4 regions of the Gordonia sp. PS3 genome follow, and region 4 is predicted to be linked to each of the others. Evidence: predicted binding sites of a transcription regulator. Region 4 holds the regulator's gene; each other region holds the start of a gene.
The links. The regulator LexA, encoded in region 4, represses DNA repair genes until DNA is damaged. The targets are predictions, from matches to a motif close to CGAACANNTGTTCG.
Positions count from the first base shown of each region.

Region 1: the regulator LexA is predicted to act here: its motif matches at 2,437-2,450, upstream of ACE11G_RS06995 (SAV_6107 family HEPN domain-containing protein).
Region 2: the regulator LexA is predicted to act here: its motif matches at 3,609-3,622, upstream of ACE11G_RS12525 (error-prone DNA polymerase).
Region 3: the regulator LexA is predicted to act here: its motif matches at 4,182-4,195, upstream of ACE11G_RS06145 (DUF222 domain-containing protein).

Region 1 is NZ_CP169524.1:1,509,799-1,515,795, forward strand. It holds gene ACE11G_RS06980 (methylenetetrahydrofolate reductase) at 1-723, shown strand, start outside; gene ACE11G_RS06985 (hypothetical protein) at 766-1,584, opposite strand; gene ACE11G_RS06990 (N-acetyltransferase) at 1,663-2,331, opposite strand; gene ACE11G_RS06995 (SAV_6107 family HEPN domain-containing protein) at 2,669-3,202, shown strand; gene ACE11G_RS07000 (DUF3040 domain-containing protein) at 3,335-3,745, shown strand; gene mraZ (division/cell wall cluster transcriptional repressor MraZ) at 4,200-4,637, shown strand; gene rsmH (16S rRNA (cytosine(1402)-N(4))-methyltransferase RsmH) at 4,887-5,915, shown strand; gene ACE11G_RS07015 (hypothetical protein) at 5,921-5,997, shown strand, end outside.
Region 2 is NZ_CP169524.1:2,711,978-2,717,974, forward strand. It holds gene nagB (glucosamine-6-phosphate deaminase) at 1-231, opposite strand, end outside; gene ACE11G_RS12525 (error-prone DNA polymerase) at 307-3,597, opposite strand; gene ACE11G_RS12530 (SDR family oxidoreductase) at 3,744-5,663, shown strand; gene ACE11G_RS12535 (alanine racemase) at 5,697-5,997, shown strand, end outside.
Region 3 is NZ_CP169524.1:1,330,924-1,336,920, reverse strand. It holds gene ACE11G_RS06160 (IMPACT family protein) at 1-678, opposite strand, end outside; gene ACE11G_RS06155 (hypothetical protein) at 727-1,764, opposite strand; gene ACE11G_RS06150 (TetR/AcrR family transcriptional regulator) at 1,822-2,403, shown strand; gene ACE11G_RS06145 (DUF222 domain-containing protein) at 2,497-4,161, opposite strand; gene ACE11G_RS06140 (N-formylglutamate amidohydrolase) at 4,368-5,111, shown strand; gene ACE11G_RS06135 (DUF4011 domain-containing protein) at 5,265-5,997, shown strand, end outside.
Region 4 is NZ_CP169524.1:2,170,537-2,176,533, reverse strand. It holds gene ACE11G_RS10055 (putative PEP-binding protein) at 1-485, shown strand, start outside; gene lexA (transcriptional repressor LexA) at 512-1,171, opposite strand; gene ACE11G_RS10045 (LysM peptidoglycan-binding domain-containing protein) at 1,445-1,945, shown strand; gene nrdR (transcriptional regulator NrdR) at 1,968-2,417, shown strand; gene hrpA (ATP-dependent RNA helicase HrpA) at 2,451-5,997, opposite strand, start outside.

The sequences.
Region 1 (5,997 bases), 660 kb from region 4:
CTCGCGACCGAGACCACGCTGCTGACCGTCGCGCATCTGACCGCGGTCAACCACAGCGTCGACGAACTCCGCGGCCTGGTGGGCGCGTACGCCGACAAGGGCATCGTCAACCTGCTCGCCCTGCGCGGTGATCCGCCCGGTGATCCGCTCGGTGAGTGGGTCAAGCACCCGGAAGGCGTGGCGTACGCCGAAGAACTGGTGCGCCTGATCGGAGAACTCGGCGACTTCCACGTGGGCGTCGCGTCGTTCCCCGAAGGCCACCACCGCGCGCCCAACCTCGCCGCCGACACCGGAAATCTGGTGCGGAAACTGCGGGCGGGCGCGGAGTACTCGGTGACGCAGATGTTCTTCGACGTCGACGACTTCCTCCGCCTGCGCGACCGTATCGTCGCCGCCGATCCCGAGCAGGGCGCCAAACCGCTGATCCCGGGGATGATGCCGATCACCTCGCTGGCCTCGGCGCGCAGGATGACCGAACTGTCCGGCAGCAAGATCCCCCCGGCGGTCGAGGAACGGCTCGCGAAGGCGGCGGGCGACGGACCGGAGGAGAATCGGGCCGACGTGCGTGCGGTCGGCATCGACCTGTGCACGGAGGCCTCGTTGCGGCTCATCTCCGAAGGGGTGCCGTGCCTGCACTTCTGCAGCCTCAACTTCGCGAAGGCGACCAGCGAGGTGCTCGAGCGCATCGGCATCGACACGCGCGGGGCGCTGGCCGGCGTCTGAGACGTGCGGTCCGCCGGAGAGGGCGACCGCACGCGGACGGCGTCAGTCGGCGCCGCGCCCGGATGTCTCGCGCTCGGGCTTCGGGGACTCCTCGTCGGACTGCGGCGCCTCGGGCTTGCGCTTCGGGCGTCCCGGACGGGGTGAGCGGTCCCGATTCTGGTAGGCCGCGTACACGACCATCGCGACGATGATCGCGCACAGCAGGAACATGAACCAGGTCCAGCTGGGCACGGCGGCGGTCGCCGGATCCGCGTACTCCGAATCGGCCTGCAGGTCGACGTTCTGTCCCGGGCTGGGCGTCCAGACCACCGTGTCGTCGCCCGCCTGATGACCGTTGGTCGCGACCACCTCACCGCCGAACGTGATCGACAGGGAGAAGTACACGCTGCCGGGATCGGCGTCCGTCAGCGACGCCGAGCCGCGGAAACGGACGATGTCGCCGCTGCGGGACGATTTGAGATGGACCGTCGCGGACGGGTCGGGGAGGGCGGCGGCGATGATGTCGCCGAGCTGGCTGAACTGACCCGCCGAGAGTCTGTCGAAGGTGAGCTCGGACCCGACCTTGCCGTCGGGCGACGGCGCGGCCTGTCCGCCGGGGCGCGAACTCTGCGTCGACGGGGCGGGTACGGCACTGCTCTCATCCGACTTCTCCGGGAAGTCGGTGGTCCAGACCTGGCCGCTGAGCGAGGCCGGGATGTCGAAGGACGGCTTCTGCGGATGCTGATCCGGTGACGTGGCGATGATGACCGTGCCGGAGAACTGGTCGCCGACCGTGGTCGACTTGGTGAGACAACCGGTGATCACGGGGATCAGTGCCAACAGTCCGGCTAGGGCGAGCGCGGTGCGGCGGAACGAGGTCACCGACTCATCGTGCCAGAAGAGATGCGCCAACCTGCGCAGTGTCGTCATCGGTGCGTCGGACGGACCGCGGGCGGCCGGTCATCGCGGCGGGGGACCGGCGTCCGGAAGAGGGAGCGGGCGTCCGAGGAAGGCGAACGGCCGGGCGTCTCCGGCGAAGGTGAAGTGCCGCAGGACATCCTCGAAGCCGAGGCGGCGGTAGAGGCCCCAGGCGCGATTGGCCTCACCCTGGACTTCGGGCGTCGAGAGGAGGACCTTGCTCTCCGGTCTGCCCGAGAGCAGCGATGTCAGGAGCCGTTGGCCGACGCCGCGGCCCTGACCGGCCGGATGCACATGCAGTTCGGTGAGTTCGAAGTAGTCGCGCATGAACTCGCGCGCGTCGGCGGGCCGGGTTCCGGCCTGTAGCAGTCCCGAATACAGCTGGCGGTTCCACCACTGGTCCGGTGCACCGCGGTAGCCGTACGCCACCCCGACGAGGATCTCGCGATCCGAGAGCGCCAGCGGTGCGCGCACGCGCAGCCGGGAGTACGTGGGCCGGAGCGAGTCGAGCGCGGACAGCGTCGCGAACGCGCCGAAAGCCGACCACCCGGGGCGCGCGATGTGATCGCGCCACAGCGGCAACCGGTGGGCTTCGCTTCCGCGGGGGTAGTGCATGGCGGTGATGTAGGTGTGCACCGCGGGATCGAGCCACAGGTGTGCCAGATCGGCCGGGAGGGGCGCGACGCGGATCGGGGAGGCGTCCAGTGACATGCCCGTTCCCTTCGTCGTCGGCTCGATTCGTCTGCGGCTGCCAGACTCTGGGAGCGTAGCGGCACTTGCCCATCGGCGTTCACACCGGCTACGGTTGACGCCTGTCGAACTGATGTTCGTATCGGTTGGGCGGTCCAGTGGCCCGGCGATGGGGAAGACATCGCCGGGCCACCGATCATCGGTGACGGGGTCCGCTGTCGAAGTCTTCGCGGGAGTGCCGGCGCCGTGCGACGGCCGGCCGTCGGGCCCGTCGTCGCAACGCCCTCTTTGTCGTACCCCTCTGTCATGGTTTCGTCACGAGCCCGACAGAGCCGGGCGCCGACACGGAGGAGTTGGGATGGAGCGGTCAGCAGAACGGTCCGGGCGGCAGTTCGCCGGGTTGCATCTCGCACCCGCCCCGTCGGTGTCCGGTGCACAAGCCGATCACGGAGTCGACCCGCACGTGGTGCACCGCAGCCGCGATCTCCTGGATCGGGCAGAGGACCTGTTCGAGCAGGCGGCGTCGGTGGACGACGACGGGGCCGAGCGATTCCGGCTGTTCTATCTCGCGGCGATCCGAGCCGCCGGCGCGGTGCTGGAGATCTATGAGCCCTCGGGCCGCGTCCGCCGACGCCGCGGTGCGGCGGACGCGTGGAGTCGGATCAAGGAGCGTGCTCCCCAGTGCCGGGAACTCGCCGACTATTTCGGCGAACTCTCGACCATGCGCTCGCACGTCGAGGCGGGGCTGGTGCGCACCGTCGATTCCACGTTCTGCGCGCGCGTGGAGCGCCGTGCGGTCGAGTTCCTGGACGTGGCCGACGCGACGCTGCTGGCGTACGAGCAGGGGAAGCTCACCTCGAAGCGTCCGGCGGCGCGCGGAACCGTCGCTTGAGTGCGCGGGATGATCGGCGTGATTGTGAACGCATCGTCGGCCAATGGTGGTCGAAGGGCGCTCGGGCTCGTACTATTGACATAGAGAGGCGAGAAGACGAAATCCTCGCCACGATCCAGTAAGGGAGGAGCGGTGCCGCTTTCAGAGCACGAGCAGCGCATGCTCGATGAGATAGAGAGCGCTCTCTACGCCGAAGACCCGAAGTTCGCGTCGAGCGTCACCCGCCACAAGGTGCGCTTGCCGAACGCACGTCGTCGGATCGTGGTCGCTCTCGGGTTCCTCGCTGGACTCGCATTGCTGGTCGGCGGAATGATGGTCGACGTCGAGGTCGGCGGACTGAAGATCCTCAGCTTCGTCGGATTCCTGCTGATGTTCGGGGCCGCGGTCTTCGGCCTGATGGCTGGCCGCGGGCGGATCTCGGGTCCCGACGGCGCCTCCTCGTCGAAGAAGTCCGGAAAGGCCGCGAGCGGTCACGGCTCGTTGAGCCGACGGATGGAGGATCGCTTCAACCGTCGCTTCGAGCGGGACGACCGCGATCTGTAGAACCGGCCGTCGGCACCGGCGGCTGACGGCCTGACGTGCCCTGCGTCGACAACGATCTCCCTGGCGGGGTCGCAACTTCCGAAAGGAAGATGCGGCCCCGTTTTTCGTATCTCGGGAACGTCTGTCTCCGAGGTGTCCCCACAGCGTCCCACCCCGTCTCCCCACAGTGCCCCACCCCCTCTCCCCACAATGCCCCACCTACCGCTCTTGGTTGGTCTCACCAGTCACTTCGTTACCTTTTGACCCCTTTCGTAACGACACTAGTGAGCTGCGACACGTCGATGATTGCTGAGAATCCAGTGAAGCTCAGGCACTCTGACCTGCTCATATAGTTGATGGTGGGGAAACGGTGGGGCCTGCGGGGTGGAATGTGGTGGGAAGTGGGGTAGTGTGGGCATCACTGGGCGAGGGGGAACCGGAACCGCCGAACCCGGGAGGGTGAGGAGGTGTCGACGTGGCTCGTTTCGTCGGCACCTACACGCCCAAGCTCGATGACAAGGGGCGACTGACGTTGCCCGCGAAGTTCCGCGACGCGCTGGCAGGAGGAGTCATGGTCACACGCAGCCAGGACCGCAGCCTGTCGGTGTACCGGGCAGAGGAGTTCGACGCGATCGCCGAGAAGGCGGTCACCGCGTCGCGCAACGACCCGGAGGCCCGCGCTTTTCTGCGGTACTTCTTCGCCGGCGCCGACGAGCAGCGGCTCGACGGGCAGGGCCGCGTCAACCTCTCGGCCGAGCACCGCGACTACGCGGGGCTCACCAAGGAGTGCGTCGTCATCGGCTCGTACGACCACCTGGAGATCTGGGACGCGCAGAGCTGGCGCGACTACCAGGCCCAGCACGAGGAGGCGTTCTCCAACGCGGGATCGTCCGCCCTCGACTCGATCCTGTAACGGGATCGCGTCGACACACGTGAATTGAACATTCGGAGATCACGACTGCTGCGGTGAGTCGAGGCCTCGGCCCGATCGACCCTGACGTACTTCCCCAACGCCAGGTGCGCTCGGGCGGGGACCCCGTCTCATCGCAGGCCCACACCGCCGCAGTTCCACGGCATCGATGCCGGTGGTCTCCGGAGCGTCGCAGGGGGCGACGCCCAGAAGTTATCGGCACGGTTCTCACGGCAGCAGGGAGGGAGCGGGGTGAACGGACCGCGGCAAGGCGAACACGGACACGTTCCGGTGATGGCTGATCGCATGTTCGCGCTGCTGGAACCGGCTCTCACCCGTCGGTCGCCCGACGGCGGCGGCGCGGTCCTGGTGGACGGCACGCTGGGTGCCGGCGGCCACACAGAGTACTTCCTCGAACGCCTGGCGGGCCTGCACGTCGTCGGCATCGACCGCGACACATCGGCGATCGGCATCGCCTCCGAGCGTCTGCAACGCTTTGGAGACCGCGTGGAGTTCCACCACAATCGTTACGACGAGATCGAGTCGGTGGTCGCCGCCACCGGACGCGACGAGGTCGACGGGGTGCTTCTCGACCTCGGGGTCTCGTCGATGCAGCTGGACCGGGCCGAACGCGGGTTCGCGTACGCCGTCGACGCACCGCTGGACATGCGGATGAATCCCGACGACGAGCTGACGGCGGCTGACGTCCTCAACACCTACGACCACGGCTCTCTCGCCCGAGTGCTCAGCGAGTACGGCGAGGAGCGGTTCGCGGGGAAGATCGCCTCGGCAGTGATCCGGGAACGCGCCAAGGAGCCGTTCACCACCAGCGGACGTCTCGTGGAGCTCCTGTACGCCACCATCCCGGCGGCGACCCGGCGGACCGGTGGCCATCCGGCCAAGCGGACCTTTCAAGCGCTCCGGATCGAGGTGAACCACGAACTCGACTCATTGCGCGGGGTGATCCCGGCGGCGCTCGAAGTACTCGCGGTCGGCGGCCGGCTCGCCGTGATGAGCTACCAGTCGCTCGAGGACCGAATCGTCAAGCGCGACTTCGCCCGTGCGGTGGAGAACACCACCCCGGCCGGTCTGCCGGTCGATCTGCCGGGGACCGCCCCGCGGTTCTCGCTCGTCACTCGCGGAGCCGAACAGGCAGACGCGGCCGAACGTGCGGCCAACCCGCGTTCGGCCCCTGTCCGGATCCGGGCCATCGAACGCATCGCACCGAACCACCCCGCGGGTCGCGGCGGCGGGACCGCAGACGGAAGGGGAGCACAGTGACGCTTGTGGACACTCGCACCGCCACCGGACCACGCGAGGGTTCCGACCGTCAGCGTCGACGGCGCACCGGCGCCGCGGCGAG
Region 2 (5,997 bases), 540 kb from region 4:
CGGGTGCGTGGGCGGAAGCCCGACGTACTCGTCGAGCAGTACCGCGTCGACGCCCGCGAACGACAGCCCGTTCTCGCGGTGCCTGCGGATCAGCTCGGTGTAGGTGGCCAGCGGCGACGATCCGGTCGCGAGGCCGAGCGTCGATGCACCGCCTTCGATACCGCCTTCGATCGCCTCGGCGATGATGTCGGCCATCACCAGCTCCGGACGATCGACGATCACGACCTCCATGCGTCTCCCCGCTCTCTGTGCGCCTCCGTCGTCACCGCGACGATATCCCGATTCGGCCGGTGGTGCGGCGAGTCGTCAGCACCAGTCCCGAGACCGCGTTCCCACTTTCAGATCCAGTCGCTGCAGCCGATCGGCGACGACGGTCACCGCTCCCTCCGCGTTCTGCACCCGGCCCCGGATCAGCAACGCCGACGCCGTCTGCGCCAGTGACCGATAGCGTGCCCACAACCCCACCGAACACACCACGTTCACCATGCCGGTCTCGTCTTCGAGGTTCACGAACGTGACACCCGAAGCGGTGGCCGGCCGCTGCCGATGCGTCACCGCTCCCCCGACCAGCACCCGGCTGCCGTCGGCCACCGACAGCAGCCGGGCGGCCGGGACCACACCCATCGCATCGAGCCGGGGCCGCAGGTATTCGGTGGGATAGGACTTGGGTGAGATGCCGGTGGAGAGCGCGTCGACGGCCGTGAGTTCCACCTCCGACATGCCGGGCAGCGTCGGGGTCGCCCGCGGTGGCGGCACGTCGAGCTGGTCGTCGCGCAGTCCCGAGGCGGCACCGGCCTCCCACAGCGCCTGTCTGCGATCCAGACCGAGGCTCTCGAACGCGCCCGCGGTCGCGAGAGCCTCCAGCTGCGCCGTCGTCGCATTCACACGCCGGGACAGATCCGCCACCGAGACGAACGGACCGCCGGAGGTCCGCTCCTCGACGATCCTCGTCGCGAGGTCGTCGGACAGTCCGCGCACCGCACTCAGGCCGATCCGCACGTCGAGCCCGTCGTTCTCCAGACTCGCGTGGGAGAGCGAGGAGTTCACATCCGGTCGGTGCACCTGGACGCCGTGCCGCCGGGCATCGGCGACCAGCGACTGCGGCGAGTAGAAGCCCATCGGCTGGGCGCGCAGCAGCGCCGCGCAGAACGCCGCCGGGTGATGGAGTTTGAACCACGCGGAGTAGAAGACCAGCGACGCGAAACTCTGCGAATGACTCTCCGGGAAACCGAAATTCGCGAACGCTGCCATCTTCTCGTAGATGCGGTCGGCGAGGTCGCCGGTGATGCCGTGTCTCTCGCGCATCCCGTCGTAGAACCGTGTGCGGAGCCGCTGCATCTTCTCCGGCGACCGTTTGGATCCCATCGCACGACGCAACTGGTCGGCCTCCGCGGCGCCGAAACCCGCGACATCGCGCGCCACCTGCATCAGCTGCTCCTGGAACAGTGGAATGCCGAGGGTGCGCCCGAGTGCGTCCTCCATCGACGGATGATCGCAGTGCGGCTCCTCCAGCCCGTTGCGCCGGCGGATGTACGGATGCACCGAACCGCCCTGGATCGGCCCCGGCCGGATCAACGCCACCTCGACGACGAGGTCGTAGAAGTTCCGCGGCTTCAGCCGCGGCAGGGTCGCCATCTGCGCCCGTGACTCCACCTGGAAGACGCCGACCGAATCGGCGCGGCACAGCATGTCGTAGACGGCCTCCTCGGCCAGGTCGAGCCGTGCCAGATCCACCCGCACGCCCTTGTGCTCGGCGACGAGATCGATCATGTAGTGCAGTGCCGACAGCATGCCCAGGCCCAGCAGATCGAACTTCACCAAGCCGACCGCCGCGCAGTCGTCCTTGTCCCACTGCAGGATGCTGCGATTCTCCATCCGGGCCCATTCGGTGGGGCAGACGTCGGCGATCGGCCTGTCGCAGATCACCATTCCGCCCGAGTGAATCCCCAGATGTCTCGGCAGCGAGGAGATCTGCGCGGCGAGCTCGCGGACGTCGTCGGGCGCGGAGTCGGGGATCTTGCTCCAGGCGTCCTGCTGTCCGGGGGCGTACCCGAGCGCCCGGGCCATATCGCGCACGGCCGACCGCCCGCGGTAGGTGATGACATTGGTGACCTGTGCGCTGTGACTGCGCCCGTGCTTGGCGTAGACGTGCTGGATCGCCTCCTCACGGCGGTCGGACTCGATGTCGACGTCGATGTCCGGCGGACCGTCCCGCTCGGGTGAGAGGAATCGCTCGAACAGCAGATGGTTGGCGACCGGGTCGACGTTGGTGATCCCGAGCGCGTAGCAGACCGCCGAGTTCGCCGCGCTGCCCCGGCCCTGACACAGGATGTCGTTGTCCTTGCAGAACGAGACGATGTCGTGCACCACGAGGAAGTAGCCGGGGAAGGTCAGCGTCTCGATGATCGCCAGCTCGTGGTCGATCTGCCGGTACGCGTCGGGACGCTGCTCCCTGGTGCCGTAACGCTCGCGGGCTCCCCGTTCGGTGAGTGCGCGGAGCCAACTGGCCTCGGTGTGGCCGTCGGGGACGGCGAAGGGCGGCAGGTTCGGGGCGATCAGCCCGAGCGAGAAGGCGCATTCCTCCGCGAAGGCGACGGCGTTGTCGATGGCTTCACGGTGGGCGGGCATCAGCCGGAGCATCTCGTCTCCGCTGCGCAGGTGCGCCCCGCCCACCCCGGGCATCCAGCCGTCGATGGTCGCGATATCGGTCCGGGCGCGCACCGCCGCCATCGCCGTAGCGAGTCGGCCGTTCTCCGGCGCGGCGAAGTGCGCGCCAGTGGTCGCGACTGTCGGCACCCGATGGGATGCGGCCAGTGACGCCAGAATCGCATTGCGTTCGTCGTCGTCCGACCCGGCACCGGGGCTCAGCTCGACGGCGATGTTCCCGGCCCCGAAACGGTCGATCATCGTCCCGAGCGCGGTGTCGGCGGCCCGCCGGCCGCCGCGGTCGAGCGCCCGGCGCACCGCACCCTTGCGGCACCCGGTCAGAACCAGCCAGTCGCCGTCGGCGGCGTACTCGGTGATCGCGTCGGCATCGTAGCGCAACAGCCCCTTCTCGCCACCGCTCATATGCGCGTCGGCGATGACACGGGAGAGCCGGCGGTAGCCCTCGGCGCGGCGTGCGAGGACCAACAGGTGCTCCCCCGGCGGGTCCACCGCACCGGCGCGGGCACTGTCTCGCTGCAGCGAGAGTTCGGCGCCGAACACCGTCGGCATGCCGAACTCGCGGGCCGCTTCGGCGAATCGGACGACACCGTAGAAGCCGTCGTGATCGGTCAGCGCGAGCCCGCGCAGCCCCAGCCGCTGCGCCTCCTCGACCATGGCCTCGGGCATCGACGCGCCGTCGAGGAAGCTGTAGGCACTGTGCGCGTGCAACTCGGCGTACGGCACCGTCGATGCGCCGAACTCGATGTCGGTGGCCTGGTACGGGCCCCGCTTACGCGACCATGCCGGCGAATCGCCGCCGTCCCCCGGCGGCCCCGCGCCGTTGAACGTGGGCGGAAACGTCTCACCGAGCCGGTCGCCGCGCGCAGGCGCACGCCCCGACAGCACTCGCTCCATCTCCGACCAGGTCGGAGGCCCGTTGTTCCATCCCACACACCGATGATAGAACATATGTTCGATATCTGCCTTGCCGTGGCCCGCCCCGGCCACACCCCAGACGCGTGCCAGAGACCGGACCGACGCACGAATTACCGCTGTCAATCATTCACATCGGTATCTCTCTGTGAGACTCTGGGTCGGTGACGAGCTATTTCGTGACCGGCGGCAGCGGCTTCATCGGCCGTCGAGTCGTCGCGCGCCTGCTGGCCCGCGACGAGCAGGCCCGGGTGTACGCGCTCGTGCGCACCGGATCACTGCAGCGATTCGCCGCCGCCATGGAGGGGATCGACGGCGGCGACCGCGTCGTCGCCGTCGCCGGCGACCTCACACACGAAGACCTCGGCCTGCACGGATCCGACGTCGACGAGGTCGACCACGTGATCCACCTGGCCGCACTGCACGACCTCACCGCCGAGGAGGCCGACCTGCGGGCGGTCAACGTCGACGGCACCCGAAGGGTCGCCGAGTTCGCTCTCGCCCGCGGCGCGCTCCTGCACCATCTCTCCTCGATCGCGGTGGCCGGCGACCATCGCGGCGACTTCACCGAGACCGACTTCGACCTCGGCCAAGGCCTGCCGACCGAATGCCACCGCACCGTGTTCGACGCCGAGCGCGTCGTGCGGGAGACCGAGGGCCTGCGCTGGCGGGTGTATCGGCCGTCGGCCGTCGTCGGCGACTCCGTCACCGGACAGGTCGACAGGGCCGACGGCCCCTACTACTTCTTCGGTCACCTCGCCGTGCTCAGTCAGCTGCCCTCGTTCCTGCCGCTGCCGATCCCCGATCCGGGGCCCCTCAACGTCGTCCCCGTCGACTTCGTCGCCGAGGCGATGGTCGCGCTGATCGATGTGCAGGACGGCCGGAGCGGGCTCGTGTTCCATCTCGCCGACCCCGACCCACGCTCGATCACCGACCTGTTCAACGCCCTGTCACCGGCCTTCGACGGACCGTGGGCCTTCACCGCACTGCCTTCGGGGCTGGTGAGGCCGATGCTGGCCGCCAGCGGTCGCGGACTGCTGCGGCCCGGCCGCGACCTGATCGCCGAACAGACCGGCGTCCCACCCGCGATCCTCGACGTCGCCTCCCTTCCCGTGGTGTTCCGCAGCGACGCGACCGCCGCCGAACTCGACACGCTCGGTGTGAGACTGCCCGATCTGGACGAGTACGCACCCCGACTGTGGCGGTACTGGTACGAGAATCTCGATCCGGCCCGTCACCGCCGCAACGATTCGCGGGGCCCGCTGGTCGGCAAGAACATCTTGATCACCGGGGCGTCGTCGGGAATCGGCCGCGCGACCGCCCGCATGTGCGTGCGGCGCGGCGCCAACGTCTTCCTGGTGGCCCGCGACGCCGATCGGCTGATCGAGACCGCCGCCGAACTCGACGCGGAGGTTCCCAAACCCGGGCTGCCCGTCGGACGCGCGTACGCCTATCCCGTCGACATCACCGATGAGGCCGCGGTGCAGACCCTTGTGAAGTCGGTGATCTGCGAGCACGGCCATGTGGACGTGCTGGTCAACAACGCAGGCCGGTCCATCCGACGGGCGACCGCGAACGCGGTGACCAGGTCGCACGACTATCACCGGATGATGGCCGTCAACTACTTCGGCGCCGTCTATCTCACGCTCGCCCTGCTGCCGCACATGATCGAGCGGCAGTCCGGACACATCGTCAACGTGTCCTCGATCGAAGTCCAAAGCCGCGCACCACGATTCGGCGCGTACGCCGCGTCGAAGGCCGCACTGGAGGCGTTCAGCGACGCCACCGGTGCCGAGACCCTCTCCGATCACGTCACGTTCAGCAATGTGCGCATCCCGTTGACCCGAACGCGGATGATCGTTCCGACCAACGCCTACGACAGCGCTCGGGGGATCTGGATCGTCGACAAGGCCGCCCACCGGGTGCTGCACGCGATCGTCGAGCGCCCCAAGCGGGTGAACACGCTACTCGGCGACCTCATCGATTTCGGTCATCACGCCGCACCGCGGCTCACCAACCGACTGCTCCATCAGGACTTCCTTCTGCATGAGGAGTCCGACGCCGCGCTCGGCCGCACCGGCTGACGACGAAAGCCGTCGTCCATGCCACCATCAGGTATGCCCGACACTCCGTTCCTGCACGTCGATCCCGCTCGCCTCGACCGCAATCTCGCCGCGATGGCCGGGTGGGCCGAACGGCACGGCGTGCGCTTGCGACCACATGCCAAGACGCACAAGTGCGTTCGGGTCGCGCAGCGGCAGCTCGCCGCCGGTGCCGTCGGACTCACCGTCGCGACGATCGGCGAGGCGGAGGTCTTCGCCGACGCCGGGTTCGACGATCTGTTCGTCGCCTATCCGCTGTGGTTGTCGGAGGACAAGGCCCGCCGCCTGCGTGCACTCGCCGGTCGGGTGACGCTGA
Region 3 (5,997 bases), 840 kb from region 4:
GGTTTGGGCGTCTGGAACTGGCACGTCCACCCATGTCCGGCCCGCCGGCTCGGCCGTCCCCGCACCCGAGGTCGCCGCCGCGACCACCGCCTCGACGTCGTCGGCCTCGGCCGCGACCACCAGGGTCACGTCGGCGCCGTACTCGGTGTCGATCACCTGCGCGCCCTTCGAGCGGAGCAGCCCCTCGACACGTCCCGCGTCCGCGTGTGCCAGCCGGATCCGCCACAGCGAGCGCGGCTCCCGGCGCACCAGCGGTGCCGTCTGCAATGCCAGCGACACCGCGTCGCCGTAGGCGCGGACGAGCCCGCCGGCGCCGAGGAGGGTTCCGCCGAACCAGCGCACCACCACCGCGCAGACATCGCTGAGTCCGGCTCCCACCAGCACGTCGAGCATCGGGCCGCCGGCGGTGCCCGACGGCTCTCCGTCGTCGTTGGTGCGGGTCGTCTCGCCTCTGGCTCCCAGCACGAATGCCGAGCAGTGGTGCCGCGCGTCGCGGTGAGCGCGCCTCTGCTCGGCGATCAGTTCGCGGGCCGCGGCTTCGGAGTCCACGCGGCGCACCACGGCGAGGAACTTCGAGCGCTTCACATCGAGCGTCGCGACGGCGTCCGGCCCGCCGGCGAGCGTGAGATGACCGGTCGGGCCGGCGTCGGGTTCTGTCCGGGGCGGCCGAGTGTCCATGGAGTTCATCTTGCCGTACCACCGGCTGCGATCGCCGCGAGCGCGAACTCATCTGATCCCGAAGATCTTCACGAACATCGGCGTATCGAGCAGGGTGTGCGGTGCGATGGCGTGATAGGCCCACAGATGCGTCCACGCGTTGGCGCTGCGGATGGTGATGAAGGTCTTGAACATCCCCGGACCGGTGTAGAAGAGGAACAGGTACAGCACTGAGACGAGTGCGTCCGACGGCGAGGCGAAGTTGGTCCATCCGTCGAAGAAGTGCAGGGTCGCATATGTCAGACCGCCGAGCACCACCGTCGCGGGCACCGACCCGGTCAGCTTCAGGTACCGCGGCGTCAGGATGCAGTAGATGAAGACCATCGTCGGCAGAGCTGTGCCCGCCAACCCCAGCACGAGGGTCAGCGGGGCGCCCAGCAGTGCCTGATGCGCGGGCAGTCCGAGGATCGACGACGATCCCGCCACCGCCAACTGCACGGCCGACTCGATGAGCAGGACCACGACGATCAGCACGAGGTCGGCACGGCGGTCGGACGACGTCAGGCTCAGTTGCTCGGAGGTGTACCGCCGCCGGAAGACGATCAGCGGCACCACGGCGAACACGATGAGGTTGTACAACGCCCAGCTCAGCGTCTCCGGAATCGTCACGGGCTGGTCGGTGCGGATCACCATGCCGTCGAGGTGGAAGCTGAAGGCGTGCCAGCCGAAGGCGCGCCCGAGCAGGAAGCCGCCGACCATGCCCGCGACGCCGTAGCCGAGCGTCGCCGCCACCTCGGCGCGCGCCCTGGTCCGCTCGGGTGCCCGCGTCGCGACGTCGGGCACCCTCCGATGGCGCGTGAGCAGATGCACGACGACCATCAGCGCGAAGACCTCGAGATACATCAGGTCGGTGCCGATCACCTTCTGGGCGGTGGGCGGTTCGGCGAGTTCGCTCGCGTGCAGCGGCAGATGCCGTCCGGCCACCGCGATCAGCACCGCGTTGATCACCAACCATCCGGCGGCCGCGAGCCAGACGGCGCGACCGGGCCGTCGCCTCCGCCGTGATGCGGAGCGGCGGTCGAGGACCAGGTCTCGCGTGCCAGCCATACTAGAATCATACGCTCGTATCATACGAGTGTATAGATACTCGGCTACACTGTTCTCATGCCCGCCTCCTCCGTCCGCGACCGCATCCTCGACACCCTGCTGCGGCTGGCGGCCGAACGCGGCGCCGAGGGCGTCACCGTGCGGGAAGTCGCCTCCGCCGCCGCGGTGTCGATCGGCACCGTGCAGTACTACTGCCACTCCAAAGAGCAGATGCTGACGATGGCCTTCGACGAAGTGAACCGGCGGATCGCCGCCCGGGTCGACGCGATCGAGTACGACGGGCCGGTCGGTGCCGTGTTGCGACGCGCCCTCCTCGAGTTCCTCCCTATCGACGACGTGCGCCGCCGCGAGGCGGCGGTGTACCTCGCGTTCAGCACGCGAGCGGTGGTGGAGCCGACGCTCGCTGCCATCCGCCACGACCTCATCACCGAACAGCATCGGCTCTGCGCCGACGCCTTCCGGCTCGCGCAGCAACGCGGCCAGAACGTGACGGTCTTCGACGCCGATCAAGCCGCCTGGACCACCGTCGCTCTGATCGACGGACTCCTGCTGAATCTGTTGAGCGACCCGCGGGGACTGTCGGCGGCCGGCGCGATCGAGGCGGTCGACCGCCATCTCGGTGCCCTCACCCAGATCTGACCGGCGCCACGATCGGCATTCTCAATCAGCTCGAACGCGATGACACACCGGTTCATCCGCCCGCTCGGTGGCGCGGCCGGCGTTCTCGCACCCTCAGAACTGGGGCTCACCCCACTCCGTCCCCCACGCAGTCCCGCACTCCGTCCCGCACTCCGTCACCGAAGCTCCAGTCGGCACCACAGCCTCCACGACCTCACGAGCTCGACGATTCGCCGCCCGCCGCCGCATCCGGTACTGATGCTTGGCCTCCACTCGCGTACGCGGTCGTTCCGGTGCAACACCGGCGTGTCCGGATCCTGGGCGTGTCGGCGCCGGGTGTCTGCAAGTGAGGTGGCCGAGCTCCGGCAGGAGCCACATGTTCAACGCCCGCTGACGTACCGTGAACCCCTCCGGCGTGGTGACCTCTGTCCAGATCACACCGTTCGCGTCCACGACCTGATCGTCGACCCATCCGCCGACGAAGGTCTTCAGACCATGGTGGAAGCGGCACTTCGGATTCAGGTTGCACACGCACGTCGGGCCGCCGGCAGTCGGATCGGCGTGGTTGAACTCGCACACGTGGTCCAGGTCCGACTTCCACGCCGCCCGCTCGCATCCCGGCCACGAGCAGGTACCGAACAGACCCCGCATCGCCGCATCCACTGCCGCAGTCGGCCGATAGGCGTTGCCGGGCTGCGCCTGATGATCGACGAGCTCATCGAGATCCACCTCTCGCCGAACCGCGTCCGGACAAGCCGCCAGCTCCCGCGCGTGCTCGGCCGAGATCGGACCGTACCCGTCCAGATAGGCCGGGGTGTCGGACTCTCCTCCGAGAGTCTCCTTGCGAACCACCACGTGCAGCACCACCCGTGCGCACCGCGACGCGATCGCCTCCGCCGACAATTCGGCGGTGCAATCGTCCCGACCGCACTCGCATGCGAAGTCGGTCCCCGTCAGCCGCGCGACGGCCGCCGCCGATCGACGTTCGCCGCGCGTCCGCGGATCGTGCGGGCACACCCCGGCGATCACCGCGTCCAGCACGTCTTTCACGACCATCGCGTCCTCAGCCGAGGCCGTCACGATCACCTCTGACACGCCCTCGCCGAGCGTGTTCACCCGCACTTGCTTGGCGAGCTTGACCTGCTCGCGGGTCAACGTCACGGCATCTGGATCATGCTCAGCCACAATCGAACTCACCAGCGATTCCACCCGGGCGGCCGACAGCGCGCCTGCGTCGGCAAGCGTGTGCGCGATCTCGGCGTCGATGAAAGCCAGCAGATCCGAATCGTCGACGAGCGCCGTCTGCTCGACCACCCGACGAAACCACGCCGGGCAGATCAGGCCGTCACGCATCAACCGGCCCACCGCCGGAATCCGCTCCATGCACGCCACCGCGGCCTCCACGAAATGCTCGGCCGTGCACTGCCTCACCCCCGCCACCGTCGCATAAGACGCCGCGACCTGGCACAGCGGATCGTAGAGCCGTGTGTACGCGTCGGCACCCGACTCGACACCGCCGGCCGGGCCATCGGACTCGGCCTGCTTCGCTAGCAGCAGTGCATGCACCGCTTCGTAGCGATGCCACAACACCAGCCCCTGGTAGCAGTCCGCCCGCGCCGCGAACCCGAGCAGAGCAGCACGATCGGCCCGCGAGGTGCAGTCCGCCGACTCTCCCGTAGCTCCCGGACGACCGATCCGAATCACGATCGCACTCTCGTCGACCACCACCGACGAGCCCGCCGACGCGGATCCCGAATCACCTCTGACCTTGATGTTCATTGATCCCCCTCCGTTCGAATCGAACTTGCATTCGATGTTATCCGGAGGGTCTGACATGAATGATCGCGAGGACTTCCGCCGACCCTGAGCGGACCGCCACGTGTAGATCGAGGATCCGGATTGTCGTAGGCCCGTGCTTGTCTGTCACGTTGCCGCATGGGCGGGGACGTGCCGTTCGTCGGCGCCACTACGTGTGAAGGACCAACATGCCCCCTCGCGCAACGATTCTCAACGGAAACCCCGACTCGCCGGTCCTGCTTCATGTCGCCCGCCGTGCTCAGCTCGCGCTGCCGGATTCCATCGCACCGTCGATCCCACTCGAGTCCCTGGACGCCGCAACCGAATCGGTGGCCAAGTGCGCGCGGACGCACGCGGCGGTTCGCCCGCACCTGATCGTGAACGACCTCTCGCCGCTACCAGAAGCAGCACGTCTGCCCGGTGATGCGGACCCGATCGACCACATCCAGCCCTACGCCTGGCTGGTAACCGATCTGATCGAAGAGCGGTTGACCGCGACCGGCCGCGCCGTGATCGTCGACATTAGTTCGTACCCGAACGAGTCGACTCCAGTCGACGATCAGCCGCAGCCACACCCCGAGGTCTGTCGCGGCATCGACTTTTCACACACTCCGGCGGCGCTTCTCGATGCGGCGGTCATCGCGTTCGGTGAGTTGGTCTCCGCCGGACCCGACATACCGCAGCCGCGGCGGTACGTGCCCCAGACACAGTACGGAAACGACCAGCGTGTCCAGGCGATCACGGTGGCGATCCGCAACGACGTCCTGCTCGACGGACACTTCGCGGTCAACCCGGAGTCGGTCGAGCGACTGGGCCGAGCGATCGGCGAAGTGATCGGGGCACGGGTGTCACCACCCGCGGTACACCAGGACGACAGCTCCCCAGACCTGTCGATCGAACGGACGAATGTCAGACCCCAGTCCTATAGTTAAGCCCTTAAGTAAGGCAAGTAAGGCAAGTAAGGCATCTCACTCAAACTGGAGGATCGTGGCACCGACTTCCCGGCCAATCGACCGAGATCGCTCAAGTCGACCGCTCTTCCGCCCTCCTATTCACCCTCCAGTAACGCGCTCCAGGAGATCACTGTGACCCCTTCTCTCGTCCTCGGTCATGACGCGTCCGACGGCGCGGTCAAGCTCGACGTCTTCGCCCACCCGATCGCGAATCTCGCTCTGCTGCACAACAATGTGCCGATCTTGCGGTCGGTTCAGATCACGAACGTCAGCGATCGGCCGATCGACGACCTGCGCGTGACGGCACGACTGTCCGGGTTGGCGGACGGCACTGCTCCCGAGTGGTCGGAGACGCTGCCGCGACTCGCGCCGGGCGAAGCACATCGCTGGGAACTGATCCGCGCGGTCGCTCCCTCGCGCCACCACCTGAGCACCCTCAACGAGGCGTACGACGCACAGATCGTCGTCGCGGCCGGGGTCGACGAACGGTCGATCTCCGTCGACATCCCGCTGCGACTCCTCGCCCAGAACGAATGGTTCGCCGCCTCCTTCTGTTTCGAATCGCTCGCATCGTTCGTCCAGCCGAACACGGCCGGGGTGCACGCCCTGCTCAGCGAGGCGTCGGACATCCTCCAGACCTCCACCGGCAGCAATTCGCTCGAGGGCTACCAGGGCGGTCCCCAGCGTGCCGGCACCATCGCCGCCGCCGTCTACGCCGCTCTGTGTGCCCGGAACCTCCGCTACATCAACCCGCCGGCGTCGTTCGAGAACCTCGGTCAGAAGATCCGCAGTCCACAGGACGTTCTCGATCAGCGGTTCGGCACCTGTATCGACCTTGCGGTGCTGTACGCAGCCTGCCTCGAAC
Region 4 (5,997 bases):
GCGAATTCGCCGCGCGGGTTCGGGAACGCGGTCTGGTGCCGGGGGTGATGATCGAGGTGCCGTCGGCGGCGATCCTCGCCGACGCGATCCTCGCCGAAGTGGACTTCGTCTCGATCGGCACCAACGACCTGACCCAGTACACGATGGCGGCGGACCGGATGTCGCCGGAGCTGGCGGCGCTCACCGACCCGTGGCAGCCGGCGGTACTCGCGCTGATACAGCGGGTCGGGGACGCCGGTCGGGACCAGGGCAAGCCCGTGGGCGTATGCGGCGAGGCGGCTGCCGATCCGTTGCTGGCATGTGTGCTGGTCGGGATGGGTGTGACGTCGTTGTCGTCCGCGCCTGCGGCGTCGGCCGCGGTGGGACTGAAGCTGGGTACCGTCACCATGGATCAGTGCCGCGATGCGGCGTCCGCCGCGATCGCCGCGACGAGTCCGTCACAGGCGCGCGAGGCGGTTCGCGCGGTTCTGGCCGGCGAGGTGTGATGTCCCGCTGAGGCCGGCCGGGCGCCTCAGATACGGCGCATCACCGTGACGACCTTGCCGAGGATGGCGGCGTCGTCGCCGGGGATGGGCTCGAAATGCTCGTTGTGCGGCATGAGCCAGACGTGACCGTCGGTGCGCTTGAAGGTCTTCACGGTGGCTTCGCCGTCGATCATCGCGGCGACGATGTCACCGTTCTCCGCCACGTTCTGCTGGCGCACGACCACCCAGTCGCCGTCGCAGATCGCCGCGTCGATCATCGATTCGCCGACCACGCGAAGCATGAACAGGGAACCGTCGCCGACCAGTTCGCGCGGCATCGGGAAGACCTCCTCCACGGCCTGTTCGGCGAGAATCGGTCCGCCGGCGGCGATCCGGCCGAGCACCGGAACGAAGGTCGGCGTGGGGAGTGACTCTCCGTCGGCCTCGGCACCGCCCGAGGGCGGTGTCCGCTGATCGTCCCGAACGTTCACCGCACGCGGACGGTGCGGATCGCGCTTGAGAAGGCCGCGGCGCTCGAGCGTGCGGAGCTGATGGGCCACCGACGACGTGGAGGTGAGTCCGACGGCCTCGCCGATCTCACGGATGCTCGGCGGGTAGCCGCGCTCGCGGACCGACTGACGGATGACCTCGAGCACCTCGCGCTGACGCTGGGTCAATGAGGCCTCGAGCGTCGCGGTGGAGAGCATCGGATCGGGCGTGTCGGTCACGGTCGGGCCTTTCGTCAGCTGTGTTCGATCGATGGTCCAAAGGCTAGTTGAGTAGGTCACAAAACTCAAACAATTGTTCGACGCGTGTCGGCGTTTGTCGGACCCCTCGTGTTAACTATCGAACAAGAGTTCTTCGAACACGCGATCGATTGGAGACGAGTCATGAGCACGAGGACGGCACCCGCCCCGACCGGACGCGCCACCGCTGTGCGCTCCACTGCTGTGCACTCCACCGCTGTGCACTCCACTGCTGTGCACTCAACCGCGTCGGCGATGACCTGCGACATCCCGGTGGTCCGTGGCTCGCTGGTCCGTGATCGGGGAGTACGCGGAGCGGGGCGAGGCGACTCGAGCGGAACGTGCTTCCCGACCGGCCGCCCCGAGCGGCGTCGCCCGGTCGCGGACCGGCGAGTGATGTTCGATGCGCCGCCGGCCGGCCGGACCGCGCTGTCGCCCTCGGTGTACCGCAGGCGCCGGTGGGCCGGGGCCGCGGTGGTCGGCGGCACCCTCGCCGGCATGGTGTGGCTGCTCGCCCTCGTCGGAGCGGGCTACCAGGATGCGGCGACGCCGGAGTCGCCGGCGGCGACGCACGTGGTGTACGTCCGGTCGGGGGAGTCGCTCACCGCGCTCGCTGAGCGGATCGCTCCGGAGTTGCCGTCCGCGGGCGTCATCGCCCAGCTGCGCGACCTGAACGGCCTCGAGACATCGGGACTGCATGTCGGACAAGCGCTTATCGCCCCGCAGTACGGCTGAGGCGGGCGGGTATTGTCATGGCATGCGCTGCCCGTTCTGCAAGAACGACGACACCCGTGTCGTCGACTCCCGAGTCGCCGACGACGGCCAGGTGATCCGTCGCCGCAGGTCGTGCAATGAATGCGGGCGGCGGTTCAGCACGGTCGAGACGGCTGTGCTGTCCGTGGTGAAGCGCAACGGCATCTCCGAGCCCTTCAGTCGCGAGAAGGTGATGCAGGGCGTGCGCCGCGCCTGCCAGGGCCGTCAGGTGGACGAGGACGCACTGGCGAAGCTTGCGGTGCAGGTGGAGGACACCGTGCGCTCGTCGGGTTCGGCCGAGATACCGAGCAATGAGGTCGGTCTCGCGATCCTCGGTCCGCTGCGCGACCTCGACGAGGTGGCCTATCTGCGGTTCGCCTCGGTCTACCGGTCGTTCGAGTCGGCCGACGACTTCCAGCGCGAGATCGATTCGCTGCGCCGCGACCGTCACTGACACTCACGGCACCGGCGCCACCGGTCCGAGCAGTCAGCTGAACTTGTCGATCGCCTTGATTATCCGCTGCTCGGAGACTGGACCGTTGGTGCCGAGCTGCTGAGCGAACAGGCTCACGCGGAGTTCCTCCAGGCGCCACTGCACCAACTCGTTCAGCGCCTCGTGGCGTGCGGCCGGAAGCTGGGCGAGGCGCCGATTCCAGACCGCCACCACCCTGTCGATGGCGCCCATCGCCTCGTTGTCCCGGCCGGCGGCGGTGTTGAGGGACTCGAGGCGCAGCCGCGCGGCGGTCAGATAGCGCGGCAGCGAGCGCAGATGCTCCAATGCCGTCGCGCCGACGAAGCCGTCGAAGATCAGATCGTTGACCTGATCGGAGACGTCGTCGGCGGCGAGAGTCCCGGACCGGGCGTCGACGGCCCGGCGCACCGGGGAGTATTCGGCGAGCGCCGCGACGGCGGCGTCGAAGTACTCGGGTGCGCGCGACCGGATCACCGGCCCCAGCCGCGCCGAGAGCGCGCCGAAGTCACCGGGACTGCGCAGGGCGGCCAACTCCGGCTCCCGTGCCAGGGTGTCGGTGACCGCCCGTGCCGTGCAGTCGGCCAGCAACGCGTCCACGTCCGGATACGGGCTCTGGCTCAGCGCGAGCTTGGCCGGCGGCGGCAGAGTCGACGCCAGCTTGCGGCTGGGCGGCGCGATCGCGAGTCGCAGGAGTTCTCCGGCGGCGGCGGCGATGCCGGCGTCGCGCTCGGTGGAGGTGGCGGCCTTCGCGATGCGTACGCCCTGTCCCGGCACGGTCGCGAGCGTGGGATAGCGGGTGATCGTCTGTCCCGCAACGGTCGCCGTCTCGGAGTCGGCGAGGGTGCCCAGACCGTCGGCGGTCCATTCGCGGTGCAGGGGCGCACGGCGGTCGCGGTCGGCGTCGGCAGACAGGTCGGTGCGAAGCGCGGCGAGCCGGTCGCCGCGCGCGATGATCGCGCCGTCTGTGCCGGTGACTGCGAAGTGCATCCGCAGATGCGGGGGGAGTGCCGACGGATTGAAATCGCGCGGAGCCAGGGTGACCCCGCTGATCGACGACAGCTCGCGAGCCAGGCCGGTGAGCAGTGGCTCGCTGCGCACCGAGAGTCGGCTGAGAGCGAGTTCGGCGTACCGGGACGCCGGGGACATGGACTTGCGCAGGCCCTTGGGCAACGACTTGATCAGCTGCGTCGCGAGTTCGGCGCGCATCCCGGGTACGAGCCAGTCGAATCCGGTGTCTCGCACATGTGCCAGGAGCGGCTCGGGGATGATCGCGGTCACGCCGTCATTGGGTGCGCCGGGCTCGAAGTGGTAGCGGAGCTCCAGGCGGGTCTCGCCCTGCTGCCAGGCGGCCGGATAGTCGGCGGCCGTGGGGACGTCGTCTCCGAGTAAGTCCTCGGGCCGGAGGTTGAGCAGCGCCGGATCGGTGCGGCCCGCCTTCTTCCACCACGAGTCGAAATGCCGTGTCGACACCACGGTGGACGGTATGCGCGCCGCGTAGAACTCGAAGAGCTCGTCGTCGGAGATGCGCAGGTCCCTACGCCGCGCGCGATGTTCGGTCTCGGACGCGTCGCGGAGCAACTCGGCGTTGTGGGCGAAGAACGCATGACGGTTACGCCAGCGTCCGGCGACCAGTGCCTCCTGGATGAAGATCTCGCGCGAGGTCTTCGGGTCGATCGACCCGTAGTTCACGCGGCGCTGTGCCACCAGGGGAACTCCGTACAGGCTGACCTTCTCGTACGCCATCACCGCGCCGCGGCGGGTGGACCAGTGCGGCTCGGAGTAGGTGCGCGTCACCAGGTCGCCGGCCAACTCCTCGACCCAGGCCGGATCGATCGAGGCCACGGTGTGTGCGAACAGGCGCGAGGTCTCGACGAGTTCGGCGGCCACGACGAAGGCGGGCGGTTTGTTCGCGAGGAAGGATCCGGGGAAGATCGCGAACTTCGTGCCTCGGGTGCCCAGATAGTCGCGTGAGTCGCCTTGCCGCGCACCGATGTTGGTCAGCAGGCCGGAGAGCACGCTGCGATGAACGGCTGCCGGGTCCACCTCGGTGTCCGGGATCTGCCACTTGAGGTCGCTGACGGTGCGCCGCAGCTGCCGGTGCAGATCGATCCATTCGCGGATCCGCAGGAAGTGCAGGAACTCTCGCTCGCACATCTTGCGGAACTGGCTGCTTGAGAGTTCCGCGCGCCTGGCCGTCAGATACTCCCAGAGCTTGAGGTGCCCGAGGAACTCCGACCCCGGCACCGCGTGCCGGCGATGGGCGGCGGTGGCGGCCTCCCGCTTGTCGCTGGGGAACTCCCGAACGTCGGGCAGGGCCAGCGCCGCAGTGATGACGAGCAGGTGATCGAGGCAGCCGTTGTCGTGTCCGGCAACCAGCATCCGGCCCAACCTCGGGTCGACGGGCAGCCGCGCGAGCTGCTTGCCGATCTTGGTCAGCCGCGCGGACGCGGAATCGGTGCCGGTGACCGCTCCCAGTTCGGACAGCTGTGCCATGCCGTCGCGGACCGCTCGCGGGTCGGGCGCCTGCACGAACGGGAAGTCGTTGATGTCGCCCAGCCGCAGCGACAGCATCGACAGGATGACGGCGGCGAGATTGCTCCGCAGGATCTCCGGGTCGGTGTACTCCGGACGAGCGTCGAAATCGTCTTCCGAGTACAGGCGGATGCAGATGCCCGGCGCCACCCGGCCGCAGCGACCCGCGCGCTGACGGGCGCTGGCCTGTGAGACCCGTTCCACGGGAAGACGAGTCACCTTGGTGCGGGTCGAATAGCGGGAGATGCGAGCCGTACCCGCATCGATCACGTACCGGATGCCGGGAACGGTCAATGACGTCTCGGCGACATTCGTGGCCAGCACGATCCGCCGACCGTTGGACGGGGCGAACACCCGTTGCTGCTCACCGACCGACAGCCGGGCGAACAGCGGAACGATCTCGGCCGCGCTGCGTCGGCGGAGGGCATCGGCCGTGTCCCGGATGTCGCGCTCGGTCGGCAGGAACACCAGGATGTCGCCCGGGGCGTGCGACCACAGCTCGCCGACCGCCGCGTCGATCGCCGCGATCTGATCGAGGTCGTCGTGGTCGGAGTCGTCGCTCTCGCGCGGCCGATACCGAATCTCGACCGGGTACGTCCGCCCCGAGACCTCCAAGATCGGCACCGTGTCCGCGGTGGTGGCGAAATGCCGGGCGAAGCGGTCGGGCTCGATGGTCGCCGAGGTGATGATGAGCTTGAGATCCGGTCTGGTCGGCAGCAACTGCTTGAGATAGCCGAGCAGGAAGTCGATGTTGAGGCTGCGCTCGTGCGCCTCGTCGATGATGATCGTGTCGTAACCGGACAGCCGCGGATCCCGGCCGATCTCGCGCAGCAGGATGCCGTCGGTCATCACCTTGATGCGGGTGTCCTTGCCGACCTTGTCGGAGAAGCGCACCTGATACCCGACGGTCCCGCCGATCTCGGTGCCCAACTCGTCGGCGATCCGCCGGGCCACCGACGTCGCCGCGATCCGCCGAGGCTGCGTATGACCGATCGAGGTGCGGCCGAGTTCGAGGCAGATCTTCGGCAAC